3 regions of the Pseudomonas sp. AMR01 genome follow, and region 2 is predicted to be linked to each of the others. Evidence: predicted binding sites of a transcription regulator. Region 2 holds the regulator's gene; each other region holds the start of a gene.
The links. The regulator FliA, encoded in region 2, starts transcription of late flagellar genes. The targets are predictions, from matches to a motif close to CTAAAGTTTNNNNNNNNNNNGCCGNTAA.

Region 1: Q7C20_RS01445 (methyl-accepting chemotaxis protein) is a predicted target of FliA. The motif match lies at 2,431-2,458, and genes of this name have one in related genera.
Region 3: flgM (flagellar biosynthesis anti-sigma factor FlgM) is a predicted target of FliA. The motif match lies at 1,734-1,761, and genes of this name have one in related genera.

The regions. Positions count from the first base shown of each region.
Region 1 is NZ_JAUTYR010000001.1:314,087-318,915, forward strand. Features, by position in the region: gene Q7C20_RS01430 (SAM-dependent methyltransferase) at 1-526, shown strand, start outside; gene Q7C20_RS01435 (glycosyltransferase) at 523-1,182, shown strand; gene Q7C20_RS01440 (PIG-L deacetylase family protein) at 1,360-2,121, shown strand; gene Q7C20_RS01445 (methyl-accepting chemotaxis protein) at 2,529-4,022, shown strand; gene Q7C20_RS01450 (TonB-dependent siderophore receptor) at 4,249-4,829, shown strand, end outside.
Region 2 is NZ_JAUTYR010000062.1:8,284-13,112, forward strand. Features, by position in the region: gene Q7C20_RS25900 (protein phosphatase CheZ) at 1-331, opposite strand, end outside; gene Q7C20_RS25905 (chemotaxis response regulator CheY) at 350-724, opposite strand; gene fliA (RNA polymerase sigma factor FliA) at 896-1,636, opposite strand; gene fleN (flagellar synthesis regulator FleN) at 1,633-2,466, opposite strand; gene flhF (flagellar biosynthesis protein FlhF) at 2,571-3,887, opposite strand; gene flhA (flagellar biosynthesis protein FlhA) at 3,899-4,829, opposite strand, start outside.
Region 3 is NZ_JAUTYR010000012.1:145,036-149,864, reverse strand. Features, by position in the region: gene Q7C20_RS13910 (flagellar regulator YcgR PilZN domain-containing protein) at 7-756, opposite strand; gene Q7C20_RS13905 (flagellar protein FlgN) at 852-1,322, opposite strand; gene flgM (flagellar biosynthesis anti-sigma factor FlgM) at 1,371-1,697, opposite strand; gene flgA (flagellar basal body P-ring formation chaperone FlgA) at 1,839-2,603, opposite strand; gene Q7C20_RS13890 (chemotaxis protein CheV) at 2,685-3,617, shown strand; gene cheR (protein-glutamate O-methyltransferase CheR) at 3,661-4,488, shown strand; gene Q7C20_RS13880 (hypothetical protein) at 4,576-4,829, opposite strand, start outside.

The DNA of each region.
Region 1 (4,829 bases), on a different contig from region 2:
GTATGAACGGCGCAAGCGTGCCATGACCCTTGCGGTGCTGACGCGCCCGCGTTACGCCTCGATTTTCGAGCCGGGCTGTGCCAACGGTGAACTGAGCGCCGAATTGGCCGCACGCTGTGATCGCCTGCTGTGTTGCGACACCGCCAGTGCTGCCGTCGAGTTGGCGAAAACCCGGTTACTGGGCTTTCCCCATGCCCACGTCGTGCAAAGCCGCTTGCCTGAACAATGGCCTGCCGGCCCGTTCGACCTGATCGTGCTGAGCGAGTTGTGCTACTACCTCGACGCCGATGACTTGAACACGTTGATCGACCACGCCCTCGCCTCCTTGACCGATGACGGGCAACTGCTCGCCTGTCATTGGCGCCCCGCGATTCAGGGTTGCCCACAAACGGCTGAGCAGGTGCACGCCGCGCTTGAACAGCGGCTCGGGATGCACCACGTCTCGCAGCATCATGACAGTGACTTTCTACTCGACCTGTGGAGCCGCGACGGCACCTCGGTCGCGACCCATGAGGGCTTGCGATGATCGGCATTCTGATCCCGGTGCACAACGAAGAAGCGCTGCTGGGCGAATGCCTGAAAGCCGCAATGATCGCTGCCAGTCACCCAGGGTTACTTGGCGAAACCGTGCAGATACTCGCGGTTCTCGACACTTGCAGCGATGGCAGTGCGGCAATCGCCCAGGCGTACCCGGTGCAAAGCCTGCACGTGCAGGCGCGCAATGTCGGGCAGGTGCGCGGCGTGGGCGCACGGCATTTGTTGAACCAAGGCGCGCGCTGGATCTCCTGCACCGATGCCGACAGCCGTGTCGCCCCCGACTGGCTGGTGGCGCAGTTGGCACTGGGCGTGGATGCCGTGTGCGGCACGGTCACCGTAGACGCCTGGAGTGAGGGTTTCGACCCGGCCGCGCAGATTCTCTACAACCAGGCGTATCAGGCCCGGGATGGCCACCGGCATATTCACGGTGCCAACCTGGGCGTGAGTGCCAGCGCGTATGTGCAGGCCGGAGGGTTTGAGCCGCTGGCCTGCCACGAAGACGTGCAGTTGGTGCGCAATCTGGAACGTTGCGGTGCCTCGATTGCCTGGAGCCACACCCCGCAGGTCATCACCAGCGCGCGGCTGGATTGCCGCGCCGAAGGTGGTTTTGGCGATTACTTGAAGAGCCTGATGCACGCGACCTGAAAATTTTCCACGTTTCAAGATGTGAAAGTGACCAATCCTTGTCTATGCTGACATCGCCTTGCTGGCAATCCAGGGTTGGGTTGCCGCACACCACCGCAGCGGAGTCTGCGGTGAATGAACAAGAGTCGTCCCGTCAACGGGGTACGACCCAGCGAATCGACAAGGATGCGACCCCCAATGAAGCCTGCCTCCCTCAGCGACGGCCGCCGCGGTCCCGCGCAAATCTGGAACAGTGCGCCGCAGTTGGCGCAAATCCCTGCCATCACGCCCTCCTCACTGGTGCCCTCGGGTGCACGCGTGGTGATTATCGCGCCCCATCCGGGTGATGAAGTACTCGCCTGTGGCGGGCTGCTGCAAATACTCAGCACCCTGGAGCACCCCTTGTTGCTGATGTCCATCACCGATGGCAGCGCCAGTCATCCGGGGTCGAGCGCGTGGCCGGCGAGCCGCCTGAGTGTGATTCGCCCCCAGGAAAGCGCCGAAGCACTGCGCCGCCTGGGAATGCCACTGCACAGTTTGAAGTGGATTCGGGGCGGCTTTCGCGACGATGCGCTGGCCGCCAGCGAGCAGCCCTTGAGCCAATTTATCGCGCGCTACCTGCAGCCCGGCGACGTGGTGTTCACCACTTGGCGTAACGACGGCAATAACGACCATGACGCCGTCGGCCGCGCCAGTGCCAAAGCGTGCAGCCTGATAAATACGCGGCTGTATGAATTGCCCATCTGGGCCTGGCACTGGCCGGCGCGCGAAGGCGCCGTCATCCCTTGGCAACGCGCGCGCAAAGTACGCCTCGACACCTGGAGCGTGGCGCGCAAACTGCACGCGGCCCATGCGTACGCCAGCCAATTGGTCGGCGACCCGGAGATCGGGCTCGCGCCAATGCTCGCCCAAGAGCTGCTGGAGCGTATGCGCGAGCCCTATGAGATTGTGTTTTCGTAAAGGCCGCGTGCAGCACTCGCCGCAACGGTGGGTGGTGGGAATCTTCTGTTTTTGGATGTCGACTGGCCAACTTTTGGGAGTTGGTTTGCCTGCGATGCAGACATATCGGCGCATCAAGCCTAGATATCGACACAGCTTTTAGGGGCAACCGAGTCTCCCTGTGGCGAGCGGGCTTGCCCCGCGTTGGGCTGCGTAGCAGCCCCAAAACAGCCTACCGCTGAGTGTCTGAAACACCGCGTTCCTCTTCTCTGGGTCTGCTTCGCAGCCCAACGCGGGGCAAGCCCGCTCGCCACAAGGGGTCTGTCCCGTCTGAAGTCGCTCACCATGATGCCGATATGCTATTGCCTTTGCTGATGATGGCACGCTGCATGCTTTGATCCTGGCTCGACCACATGGAGTAAGAGTGAATGCCCGTCCGCACGCGATTCCTGGAGCACTACCGCAAGGCCGACCGCATCATGCTGGCCTTGATTTGGCTGATGTTTGTGTTCTCGCTGGGCCTGGCGTTCTGGCACGACACGTTGATTGAGTCAGTGATTGTCGGCGGTGGCACCAGTGTGGTGCTGACTGTGGCATACCGCGCGCTGGGTGGCTCTCGACTGATGCGCTGCTTACTCGGTGCCGGGCTGATGGTCATGGCCGCACTGCACATCAACCAGGCACAGGGCGTGATCGAATCGCACTTCGGCATTTTCGCCCTGCTCGCAGTGCTGACGTTCTACCGCGACTGGCTGCCCATTGTGGTGGCAGCGGCCACTATCGCCGTGCACCACGTGGTGTTTCATGCCTTGCAACATCAAGGCTTTCCGGTGTTTGTGATGGACCATCACGGCGGCTGGAACATGGTGTTCGTCCACGCGTTCTACGTGGTGATGGAAACCGTCGCCCTGCTCTACCTGGCCATTCACAGCCAGCGCGACGCGGTCGAGAGCCAGGAAATGCTTGAGAAAATGCTCGCGGTGACCTCGCAATTCACGGTGGAAACCGCCAAGGGCGAAGGCAACGTGCATGTGTCTTTGGCCACACGCTTCGATCACTTCCTGCAACAGATCACCCACTTGATCGACGGCGTCGCCCGCGACTCTCAAGGCCTCGGCGAACTCGGCCATGAGCTGGCCAGCGCCAGCGGCACTCTGGAAACCGGCGCGCGGCACCAGTTGGCAGAGATCACCCAGATGACTGGCTCGATGCAGCGCATGGAGGACGCGATGGGTCATATCACGCTGCACGTTGAACAAGCGGTGGAACACGCCGGCAAAGCCAGCCAGCAGATCGTGCGCGGTCAGGAAAGCGTGGGCCGTGCGCAACTGGAAATCACCCAATTGGCGTCACGTATCAACGGCACTAACCAGACTGTGCAAGGCCTGGCGGCTCAGGCCGAACAAATCGGCTCGGTGCTTGAAGTGATCAGCAGCATCGCCAACCAGACCAACTTGCTCGCACTCAACGCCGCCATTGAAGCCGCGCGCGCCGGTGAGCAAGGCCGTGGATTTGCCGTGGTGGCCGATGAAGTGCGCAGCCTGGCGCAGCGCACGGCGGTGTCCACTCAGGAAATCAAACACATTATTGAAGGCTTGCAGCAAGGCAGCCGTCACGCCGTGGAAGCCATGCACGACAGCCAGCAAGGCGTGGAGCGTTGTGTGCAGGACAGCCAGTTGGCAGTCGAAATGTTGCAGGCCGTGGGCGCTGATATTGCACACATCGATCAACTGAACGGGCGAATTGTCACCACGACGCGCGAGCAGACCACGGCGAACCTGGAGATTGTCGGGCGGTTGCAGTCGGTGCAGAGCATTGCGCAAAACACCGCCGACGATGTGGAAACCCTGGCGCGCAGCAGTGAGCGGTTGCCGCCGATTGCCGTGCGCCTCGATGCGCTGGGGCGCAGGTTTCATCCCTGAGGTTCAGGCGTCTGTGAATCTGGTGCGCGTTGACCGACGCGATATCGGTCGGCGTGTGGCCGCGACCGCCCTTCCCGGGAACTCCCGATCACTGAATAAGTGAAAAATTTGTTAACTATCTCTCCTGGAAGGCTTTTTTGGTCGGATCCAATCTGCCAAACTGATGCGAATAATTATCATCAACTTTATTATTCGCTACGGAAAGCGTCCAGGGAGAGTCAGGTTCATGTTTGTGCAACAACACGGCGGCAAAGGGTTTTCACCTAATTTGATAGCCGCGGCTATCTGTCTTGCGACCTCACAAGCGGCCTTCGCCGCCGACGCTGAACCGGCAGCAGTGCTTGAATTGGGCGCCACCGAGATCACCAGCAGCCAGGCCCTGGGCAGCACCACTGAAGGCTCCGACTCCTACACCACTGGCTCGATGTCGACGGCGACCAAGCTACCGCTGACCCTGCGTGAAACCCCTCAGGCCGTCACCGTCATCACGCGCCAGCGCATGGATGACCAGGCCATGACCAACATCAACGACGTGGTCAAGGCGACGCCCGGGTTGTTCCTGAATTTTTCCAACGGTCCTGGCCGGCAGTCCTACACATCGCGCGGTTTCGACATCGACAACCTGATGTATGACGGTATCCCGAGCGGCTACAACGGCGCTTCGGTGGGCGCGCAGCCGAACCTGGCAATGTTTGATCGCGTCGAGATCGTGCGCGGTGCCACCGGTTTGGTGACGGGTGCGGGCAACCCATCAGCGGCCATCAACCTGATTCGCAAGCGGCCGCTGGCCGAGCAGCAAGTCACGCT
Region 2 (4,829 bases):
TGGCGTTTTCCACCAGGTCCATGGTGCGGTTGGCCGCCGCTTCAGTCAGCCTGACCACATAGGACAGGCGTTCGGTCGCGTCGGTGATTTGCGAAATCTCTTCGGCCTGGGGCATATGCGGGTCAATCTGAAAATTGACGATCGCACTGTGCAGCTCGCGTGTGAGCTTGCCCACTTCCTGATACAGGCCGCGGTCACGGGTCTGGTTGAGCTCATGGATCAACTGCACCGCGTCGCCGAACTGGCCTTTTTCAAGGCTGTCGACTAACTGGTGAGCATGCTTTTTCAGGGTCGACTCAAAGTCTCCCTGCGACGTTTCTTTATGCGCCATAGCTCCCCCGTTGCAGCCTCAATGACCGATGCGTTCGAAGATTTTTTCAATCTTCTCTTTCAGCGCCAGCGCCGTGAACGGCTTGACCACGTAACCGTTAACCCCGGCTTGGGCGGCTTCGATGATCTGCTCACGCTTGGCTTCGGCGGTCACCATCAGCACAGGCAAGCTGCGCAGCTTTTCGTCAGCGCGTACGTGGCGCAGCAGGTCGATACCGGTCATGCCCGGCATGTTCCAGTCGGTTACCAGAAAGTCGATGCTCCCGCTGTTGAGGATCGGAATCGCCGTAATGCCGTCATCCGCCTCGACCGTGTTGGTGAACCCAAGGTCACGCAACAGGTTTTTTATGATCCGCCGCATCGTTGAGAAGTCATCAACGATGAGGATTTTCATGTTCTTGTCCAATTCGACCTCCAAGCAGTCTTAAACGCGCCCAGCACCTGGACGCGCCATTTCAATCAACAGGCGTTACACAAAAAGGACTGCCAGGGGCACCACGGAACGAAGCCGCGAAAGGCGATTAACCTCTCGAGCAGTTGCGCTGCAGTGTCCCCACACTGCCTGTCAGCGCGCGCGCCACTCTCCCAATCGCCCCCGCAAGCGGGCGGCGCATTGGCTGTGCAGCTGGCTGACACGCGATTCGCTGACCCCCAGGACCTCACCGATTTCCTTGAGGTTCAGCTCTTCGTCGTAGTACAGCGCCAACACCAGTCGCTCACGCTCAGGCAAATTGGCGATCGCGTCCGCCAACGCACCCTGGAAACGTTCGTCTTCCAGGTCGCGTGACGGTTCCAGGTGAGCACTCGCGCCGTCCTCGTGCAGCCCTTCGTGTTCGCCGTCCTGCAACAGGTCGTCGAAACTGAACAAGCGGCTGCCCAAGGTATCGTTCAAAATCCCGTAATAATCGTCGAGACTCAATTGGAGTTCGGCCGCAACTTCGTGATCTTTAGCGTCACGACCGGTTTTTGCTTCAATTGCGCGAATTGCGTCACTCACCATGCGCGTATTGCGGTGTACCGAACGCGGCGCCCAATCCCCTTTACGCACCTCATCGAGCATCGCGCCACGGATGCGGATACCCGCATACGTCTCGAAACTCGCACCTTTGCTCGCGTCGTATTTGGTCGACACTTCGAGCAGGCCGATCATGCCGGCCTGGATCAGGTCTTCCACCTGCACACTGGCGGGCAGGCGGGCCAGCAAGTGATAGGCAATGCGCTTGACCAGCGGCGCATAGCGCTCGATCAGTTCGCCCTGGCTGTCACGTGCCGACTTTTTGTAAAGGTTGTAGCCGCTGGATGTCATAGCACCGGTCCTGCGCTCGTTTGATGCACCAATCGCTCCACGAAAAACTCCAGATGCCCCCGCGGGTTAGCGGGCAACGGCCAGGTATCGACCTTCTGGGCAATCGCCTTGAACGCCAGTGCGCACTTCGAACGAGGGAACGCTTCGTAGACCGCACGCTGCTTTTGCACGGCCTTGCGCACACACTCGTCGTAGGGAACTGCACCAACGTATTGTAGGGCGACATCGAGGAACCGATCCGTGACCTTGGTCAACTTGGCGAACAGGTTGCGACCTTCCTGCGGGCTTTGGGCCATGTTGGCCAGCACGCGGAAGCGATTCATGCCGTGGTCACGGTTGAGCAGTTTGATCAGGGCGTAGGCGTCGGTAATCGAAGTCGGTTCGTCGCACACCACCAACAGCACTTCTTGCGCCGCGCGCACGAAGCTGACCACGGACTCGCCGATCCCGGCGGCGGTGTCGATCACCAGCACGTCGAGGTTATCGCCAATATCACTGAATGCCTGAATCAGGCCGGCATGCTGCGCCGGGCTCAGGTGCACCATGCTCTGGGTGCCCGAGGCTGCGGGCACGATGCGAATGCCACCGGGGCCTTGCAGCAGCACATCGCGCAGCTCACAACGGCCTTCGATCACATCGGCGAGGGTGTGTTTGGGTGTCAGCCCCAGCAGAACGTCGACGTTCGCCAAGCCCAAGTCAGCATCCAGCAGCATGACGCGACGGCCAAGCTCTGCCAGGGCCAGGGACAAATTCACTGACACGTTAGTTTTTCCGACGCCACCTTTGCCGCCGGTCACCGCGATCACCTGTACGGGATGCATGCTGCCCATTTTATTTCTTTACCTTGTCTTGCTTAGACGCAGGCTACATGGCTTGGCCGCGTGAATCGCTTGCAGACCATCGATGTAGATACTTTTCACGGCGTTCACTGCTCTCAACCGACCCGTTTTGCGGGGTTGTGGTAAAGGTCCGCGAACATATCAGCCATCGCTTCCTCGCTTGGCTCTTCTTGCATTTGCACACTGACAGCACGGCTGACCAACTGATGACGACGCGGCAGATGCAGATCATCCGGGATCCGCGGCCCGTCGGTCAGGTAGGCAACCGGTAATTCATGGCTGATCGCCAGGCTCAACACTTCACCCAGGCTCGCGGTTTCATCGAGCTTGGTCAGGATGCAACCCGACAGGCCACAGCGCTTGTAGCTGTGGTATGCGGCGGTCAGCACCTGTTTCTGGCTGGTGGTGGCCAGTACCAGGTAATTCTTCGATTTGATGCCACGCCCGGCCAGGCTTTCCAGTTGCAGGCGCAATGCCGGGTCACTGGCTTGCAGGCCGGCGGTGTCGATCAGCACCACGCGTTTGCGCAGCAGCGGGTCGAGCGCATTGGCCAGGGACTGGCCCGGGTCCACGTGGGTCACCGGTACGTTGAGAATACGGCCCAACGTTTTGAGCTGTTCCTGGGCACCGATGCGGTAGCTGTCCATGCTCACCAGCGCGATGTTTTGCGCGCCGTATTTAAGCACATAGCGAGCCGCAAGCTTGGCCAGGGTGGTGGTCTTGCCCATGCCGGCGGGGCCGACCATGGCAATTACACCGCCTTCTTCAAGGGGTTCGATTTCCGGCGTGGCGATCATCCGCGCCAAATGCGCCAGCAACATGCGCCAGGCTTGGCGTGGTTCTTCGACTTCGGCGGTCAGCGTCAGCAGGTCGCGAGACAACGGGCCAGACAGGCCGATGCGTTGCAGGCGACGCCACAGGTTGGCCTGTTGCGGCTTGCTGCCTTGCAGTTGGGTCCACGCCAGCGAGCCCAGCTGCACTTCGAGCAGCTCACGCAGGCCGTTGAGTTCAAAGCGCATCGAATCCAGCGCGCGCTGGTCGACTGCAGCGGCCGGGGCTGGCGCGGCAGGACGTGGCGGTTCTTTGAAAGTCGGTTCTACCAAGGGCTCGGAAGCGGTCAGCGGCAGGCCGGCGAACAGCTGGCGATTGGTGGTGGCATCGCTGTCGCCACGCATGCTCAGTTCGGCCTGGGCCGAGACAATGCGCGAGGCGGTCTTGCGCAGCTCGTCTTCGAGTTCCATGTTCGGCACGCGCGGGGCCAGCGCCGAAGGGGTGTAATCCAGCGCAGCCGTCAGCTCGACACCGCCAGCAATGCGGCGGTTACCAATAATCGCGGCATCGGCGCCCAGCTCATCACGTACCAGTTTCATGGCCTGACGCATATCGGCGGCGAAAAAACGCTTAACTTGCATAACCCACTACCTCAGCCGTTGGGCCCTACTGTCGCGACGATAGTCACTTGCTTATTGTCAGGAATTTCCTGGTAAGCCAAAACGTGCAAATTCGGAACTGCCAGACGTCCAAACCGCGACAACATCGCTCGGACCGGGCCTGCCACCAACAGAATCACTGGCTGGCCCTGCATTTCCTGGCGTTGCGCGGCGTCGATCAACGAACGCTGCAGTTTTTCAGCCATGCTTGGCTCCAGCAGAACGCCCTCTTCCTGGCCTTGCCCTGCCTTCTGAATACTATTGAGCAATATTTGTTCCAACCTTGGTTCCAGGGTGATAACAGGCAGCTCAGACTCAACGCCTACAATGCTTTGCACGATTGCACGGGACAAGCCGACACGCACCGAAGCCACCAGCGCGGCAGTATCTTGACTCTTGGCGGCATTGTTGGCGATGGCCTCGGCGATGCTGCGAATGTCGCGCACCGGCACCTGCTCGGCGAGCAAGGCCTGCAACACCTTGAGCAATTGCGACAGCGAGAGTACGCCGGGCACCAGTTCTTCGGCCAATTTTGGCGAGGCTTTGGCCAGCAACCCCATCAATTGCTGGACTTCCTCGTGGCCGATCAGCTCGTGGGAGTGCTTGTACAGAATCTGGTTGAGGTGCGTTGCGACCACGGTGCTGGCATCCACAACGGTGTAACCGAGTGACTGCGCCTGGCTGCGCTGGCTGACTTCGATCCAGACCGCCTCCAAGCCAAAAGCCGGATCTTTGGCGGTAATGCCATTAAGCGTGCCGAATACCTGCCCAGGGTTGATCGCCAACTCGCGGTCCGGGTAGATCTCGGCTTCGGCGAGAATCACGCCCATCAGGGTCAGGCGATAGGCGCTCGGGGCCAGGTCAAGGTTGTCGCGGATATGCACGGTGGGCATCAAGAAGCCCAGATCCTGCGACAGCTTTTTG
Region 3 (4,829 bases), on a different contig from region 2:
TAAAGCTTAAAAATCGTCGTCCTTGTCAAAGCGCCGCGCGTCACGTTGCAACTGGTACACAAAGCGTTCCACTTGGCGCTGCACCAGGCCGCTCATGTTGTGGAAGCGCACGCCGGCAAACGTCGTGTTGATCTTGTCTTCGAAGTGCAGGTGACGCAGTTCGACGGAGGTGGTCATGCTGCCGAAGGGCAGGGCCGCGATGAAACGGTCGTAGATCTGGCCCAGTTGCAGGCGCTCGGAGATGTCGCCTTCAAAACGCAATTTGCAGCCGGTGGCGGAAATATCCAGCAGCTTGCCGCTGACCGGTGCCTTGAGCTTCTCGCCACCCATTTCGATGCCGACCAGTTGCGCCAGCTTAAGCGCTGCGCGAAAGGCATTGCGACGCTGATGGTAAACCACCTCGTCGGGCATGCTGCCGGTGTAGATTCGGTGGCCGTCTTTTTCGCTGATGGTCAAGGTGCCGTTGCTTTCCCAGGCGATTCGCACGCCATCATGGAAGCCTTCGATACGGAACGGTTCGCCACTCTCAAGGTGGCGTTCACCGTCACGCGGGACCATTTCGTCCAGTACCAGCGTCTTGCTGTCCCGGTCAACGTCCACCAAGTAGCTTTGAAAGCGCTGGCTGCGTTCGTGGAAAGTGATGATCAAGGGATCATGGCTTTCTTGCAGCATCCGCAATGTGCCGGCGATTTCCAGAGGTGTGGAGAGTACTTTGGGTGGCTGCGGGGCATCTTCCGCATTAGGGGCGTTGAACACGGTTCTTCCATCTCCAGACAAAATACGACTACACGCAAGAACCGGCATTTTGCCAGTATGTGGCGCGCCTTGGATAGGTGCGCGGTAAACCGGCGTCAGGCTTGGCTGCGGGTGCTTGGCTTGACCAGGCGTGAAGTGGAGCCTTGGGCGTTATAAAGAGCCGGAGGCTCTCCGCCGTGGAGTATACGTAACTGGTTGGCGGTCGTGGCTTGCTGCAGCTGGATCGACTGGCCGTTAAGCAGGTTGGCTTCCTGGCACTGTGCGAGCAAAGAATTGAGTGCAGTGCTTTGAGTCAGCAATTGATCGCCGACCGAGGAGTGGCTGGCCAGTTGAGCGAGGCCAGCGTGATCGGCCGGCAGCCCGAGGCTGATGAGAATCTCACTGCGCTTTCTGCCGTGCTGTTCCAGCAACACGATCAGCGACTGTTTGCGCGCCAGGATTTCTTCCAGCAAGCGCATGTCCCGACCATAGAGGGCCAGGGATTCTTCTTTAAGCAGCTCGAGCAACTGTTGCGTCGGCGCCAGATCATCAATGATCAGTTGAAGCAAATGTTCGTCGTGGTGCATGGCTGGCCTTGGGTTTTAAGCGTCCAAAAGCCCTGCGCAGGCCTTTGCCTAGCGCTCGGCTTCGAAGTTAAGGAGCTTGCTGGCTACACGGTTGCTGTCGACTTTATAGCTGCCATCGGCGACGGCCTGTTTCAACTCGGCCACACGGGCTTTGTTGACAACCGGTTGGTCGCGCAGCGAGTCAGTGACCTTCTGCAACTGTTGAGCCTCATTGCTCAGGTGAACGGATTCTCCACTCTGACTGGCGCTGGCCTGTTCTGGCTTGGCTGCAGCAGCTGGCTGAGACTTGGCGTCTACGCCGTCCTTGGCCCCGCTAGTGCGGGCGTTGCCGGACAAAGCCGGGGAGTTATTCAAACGACTGAAATCAATGACCATGATAAAAAACCTCTGGGTATATGGACGCTTGCCATGTTTTCGGCCATACCCGGACAAACTTTAGGCTCGAATTACAATAAATCTGCACGTGCGGACGTCTGGCGCACAGTGTAGAAAAAGCCAGCGTCCTCTGCCACTAAACTATAACGCGACCTCAACCTGACCCGGTGCAGTCACTTGCGCCTTGATCACACGGTTGGAGTTGAGATTTTTCACCCTGATCTGTTCGCTCATGCCGCCATTGGACAGTGCTTCACCCGGCATCTTTACGCTCAACCCGCCGCTGCTGGCGGAAATCACTACTTGATCGCCCTTGCGTATCACCTCGGCCTGTTCCAGATGGACCAGGGTAATGACTTGGTCGGTGACCATTGGTCGGGTAAGTTTCTGCCCGATCGCCTGGTCCATTGAGGTGAGATAACCCTGGTTGATCAGGCTGATGTCGCGTTCACGCAGGGCCACATCCTCGAAGCCAATGATGCCGGTACGTTTCAAGGGGCGTGTCACCACCACCACATCGCGGAACAGCTTGACCTGCGCCGGCACGAATACGGTCCATGGGGACGCGCCTTCGCAGCGTACTTTTACGGTAACGCGGCCGATGGGCTGCGCGGGGCTTTCCAGCGACGCTGTCAATTCCTTGTCGCACATGGGCATGCGCAAGCGCGGGTCTAATTGGTTGACCTGGATTTCATATCGCCCAGGCGTCTGTGTGCTTGCCAGATAATCTTCTACAGTGAACTCAAGAAAGCCTTGGGTGACGCCGATAAGGAGATCAGGCAAGGTGACGTTGTCTGCTCGGGCCGTGGCGCCCAGGTCCAAGGCAAGCAATGCCATCGAGACGCAGAAAAAACTGCGGTACCTCGGGAAATGAAGGCGTCGGGAAACTGTCGTTTTAATATCCATAGCCAATAAATAGCAAAGCTCGTGCCGTTTAGTGTTGGGTATGCGTCGTACCCCCAAAGGTTTTAGCGTAGGAGTCTGGGCATGGCAGGTGTAATGGATTCAGTAAACCAGCGCACACAGCTGGTAGGGCAGAACCGCCTGGAGTTGCTGCTGTTTCGTTTGGACGGCAAACAGCTGTATGGCATCAACGTATTCAAGGTGCGAGAAGTGTTGCAGTGTCCCAAGCTCACCATCATGCCCAAATCCAGCCCCGTGGTGTGCGGCGTGGCGAACATTCGCGGCGCGACCATCCCGATTCTTGACTTGGCCCTGGCCACCGGCGCCGCAGGTCTGCAGGACCGCCAGAACCCGTTTGTGATCATCACCGAGTACAACACCAAGACCCAGGGTTTCCTGGTGCGCTCGGTAGAACGCATCGTCAACATGAATTGGGAAGAGATCCATCCGCCGCCCAAGGGCACCGGGCGCGATCACTACCTCACGGCGGTGACGCGGGTCGATAACCAGTTGGTGGAAATCATCGACGTGGAGAAAATCCTCGCTGAAGTGGCGCCTACTTCGGAAACCATCTCGGTGGGCGTGGTCGATGCCGATACGGCGCACAAGGCGATCTCGCTGCGGGTACTGACGGTGGATGATTCTTCGGTGGCGCGCAAGCAGGTGACCCGTTGTCTGCAAACCGTCGGCGTTGACGTGGTGGCCCTCAATGACGGTCGCCAAGCCCTGGATTACCTGCGCAAGCTGGTAGACGAAGGCAAGAAGCCGGAAGAGGAATTTCTGATGATGATTTCCGACATCGAGATGCCGGAAATGGATGGCTACACGCTCACGGCTGAAATACGCAACGATCCACGCATGCAAAAATTGCATATCATCCTGCATACTTCGTTGTCGGGTGTATTCAATCAGGCAATGGTCAAGAAGGTCGGTGCTGACGACTTCCTGGCCAAATTCCGTCCTGATGACCTGGCATCCCGGGTAGTCGACCGGATCAAAGCAGCAGATCACGGCTAGGGGCGTTTCCCCTGGCGGTCACACGATTTAAGAGGCGGTATCTTTGTCTACGGGTAATTTGGATTTCGAACAGTTCCGGGTCTTCCTCGAAAAAGCCTGTGGCATATTGCTTGGGGAAAACAAGCAGTACCTAGTATCCAGCCGTCTCAACAAAATGATGGAACAGCAGGGTATCAAGTCTCTGGGCGAGTTGGTGCAGCGTATCCAGGGCCAGCCGCGCAGCGGGCTAAAGGAAATGGTGGTCGATGCCATGACCACCAACGAAACCTTGTGGTTTCGTGATACCTACCCATTCGAAGTGCTCAAGAACAAAGTGCTGCCCGAGGCGATCAAGGCCGCGCCGGGCCAGCGCCTGCGTATCTGGTCGGCGGCCTGTTCGTCGGGGCAGGAGCCGTATTCGATCTCGATGTCTATCGACGAGTTCGAACGGACCAATATGGGCCAGTTGAAGGCGGGTGCGCAAATTGTCGCCACCGACCTTTCCGGGACCATGCTCACCAATTGCAAAACCGGCGAGTACGACAGCCTGGCCCTGGGCCGCGGTTTGTCTCCTGAACGCCTGCAACGCTTCTTCGACCCAAAAGGGGCAGGGCGCTGGGCAATCAAGGCGCCGATCAAGAACCGGGTGGAATTTCGCTCGTTCAACCTGCTCGACAGCTACGCCAGCCTCGGCAAGTTCGACATGGTGTTCTGCCGCAACGTGCTGATTTACTTCTCGGCCGAAGTGAAGAAAGACATCCTGCTGCGTATTCACGGCACGCTCAAACGTGGCGGCTACCTGTTTCTCGGTGCTTCCGAAGCATTGAATGGGCTGCCGGATCACTACCAGATGGTGCAATGCAGCCCGGGTATTATTTACCAGGCCAAGTGATAGTCGCTTGAACTGAAAACGGGAGCTCCGCAGGGGGCTCCCGTTTTTTTTGCGTGTCAGTAATCTGCGTTGCTTCGTCAGCCATGCTCAGGGCTTTTCTTCGATCAGGATATTGTCCAGGAACAGGCGATGAATCCGGCCGGTTACTCCCTCAATGAAAATACCCATCTTCACAGTCTCTGTGTTGGATGCGACGTATTCCCCTGTGCCAAATATGGTGAAGCCTGGGTTGACCGCTGCAATGGGACCGATACGTAAGCCATTTATCGTCATATGCAGGCGTGAGCCGTCGGCGACGGTCAGGTCTGTGCTCGCCTGATAGGCGCAACGGTACGTGCGTC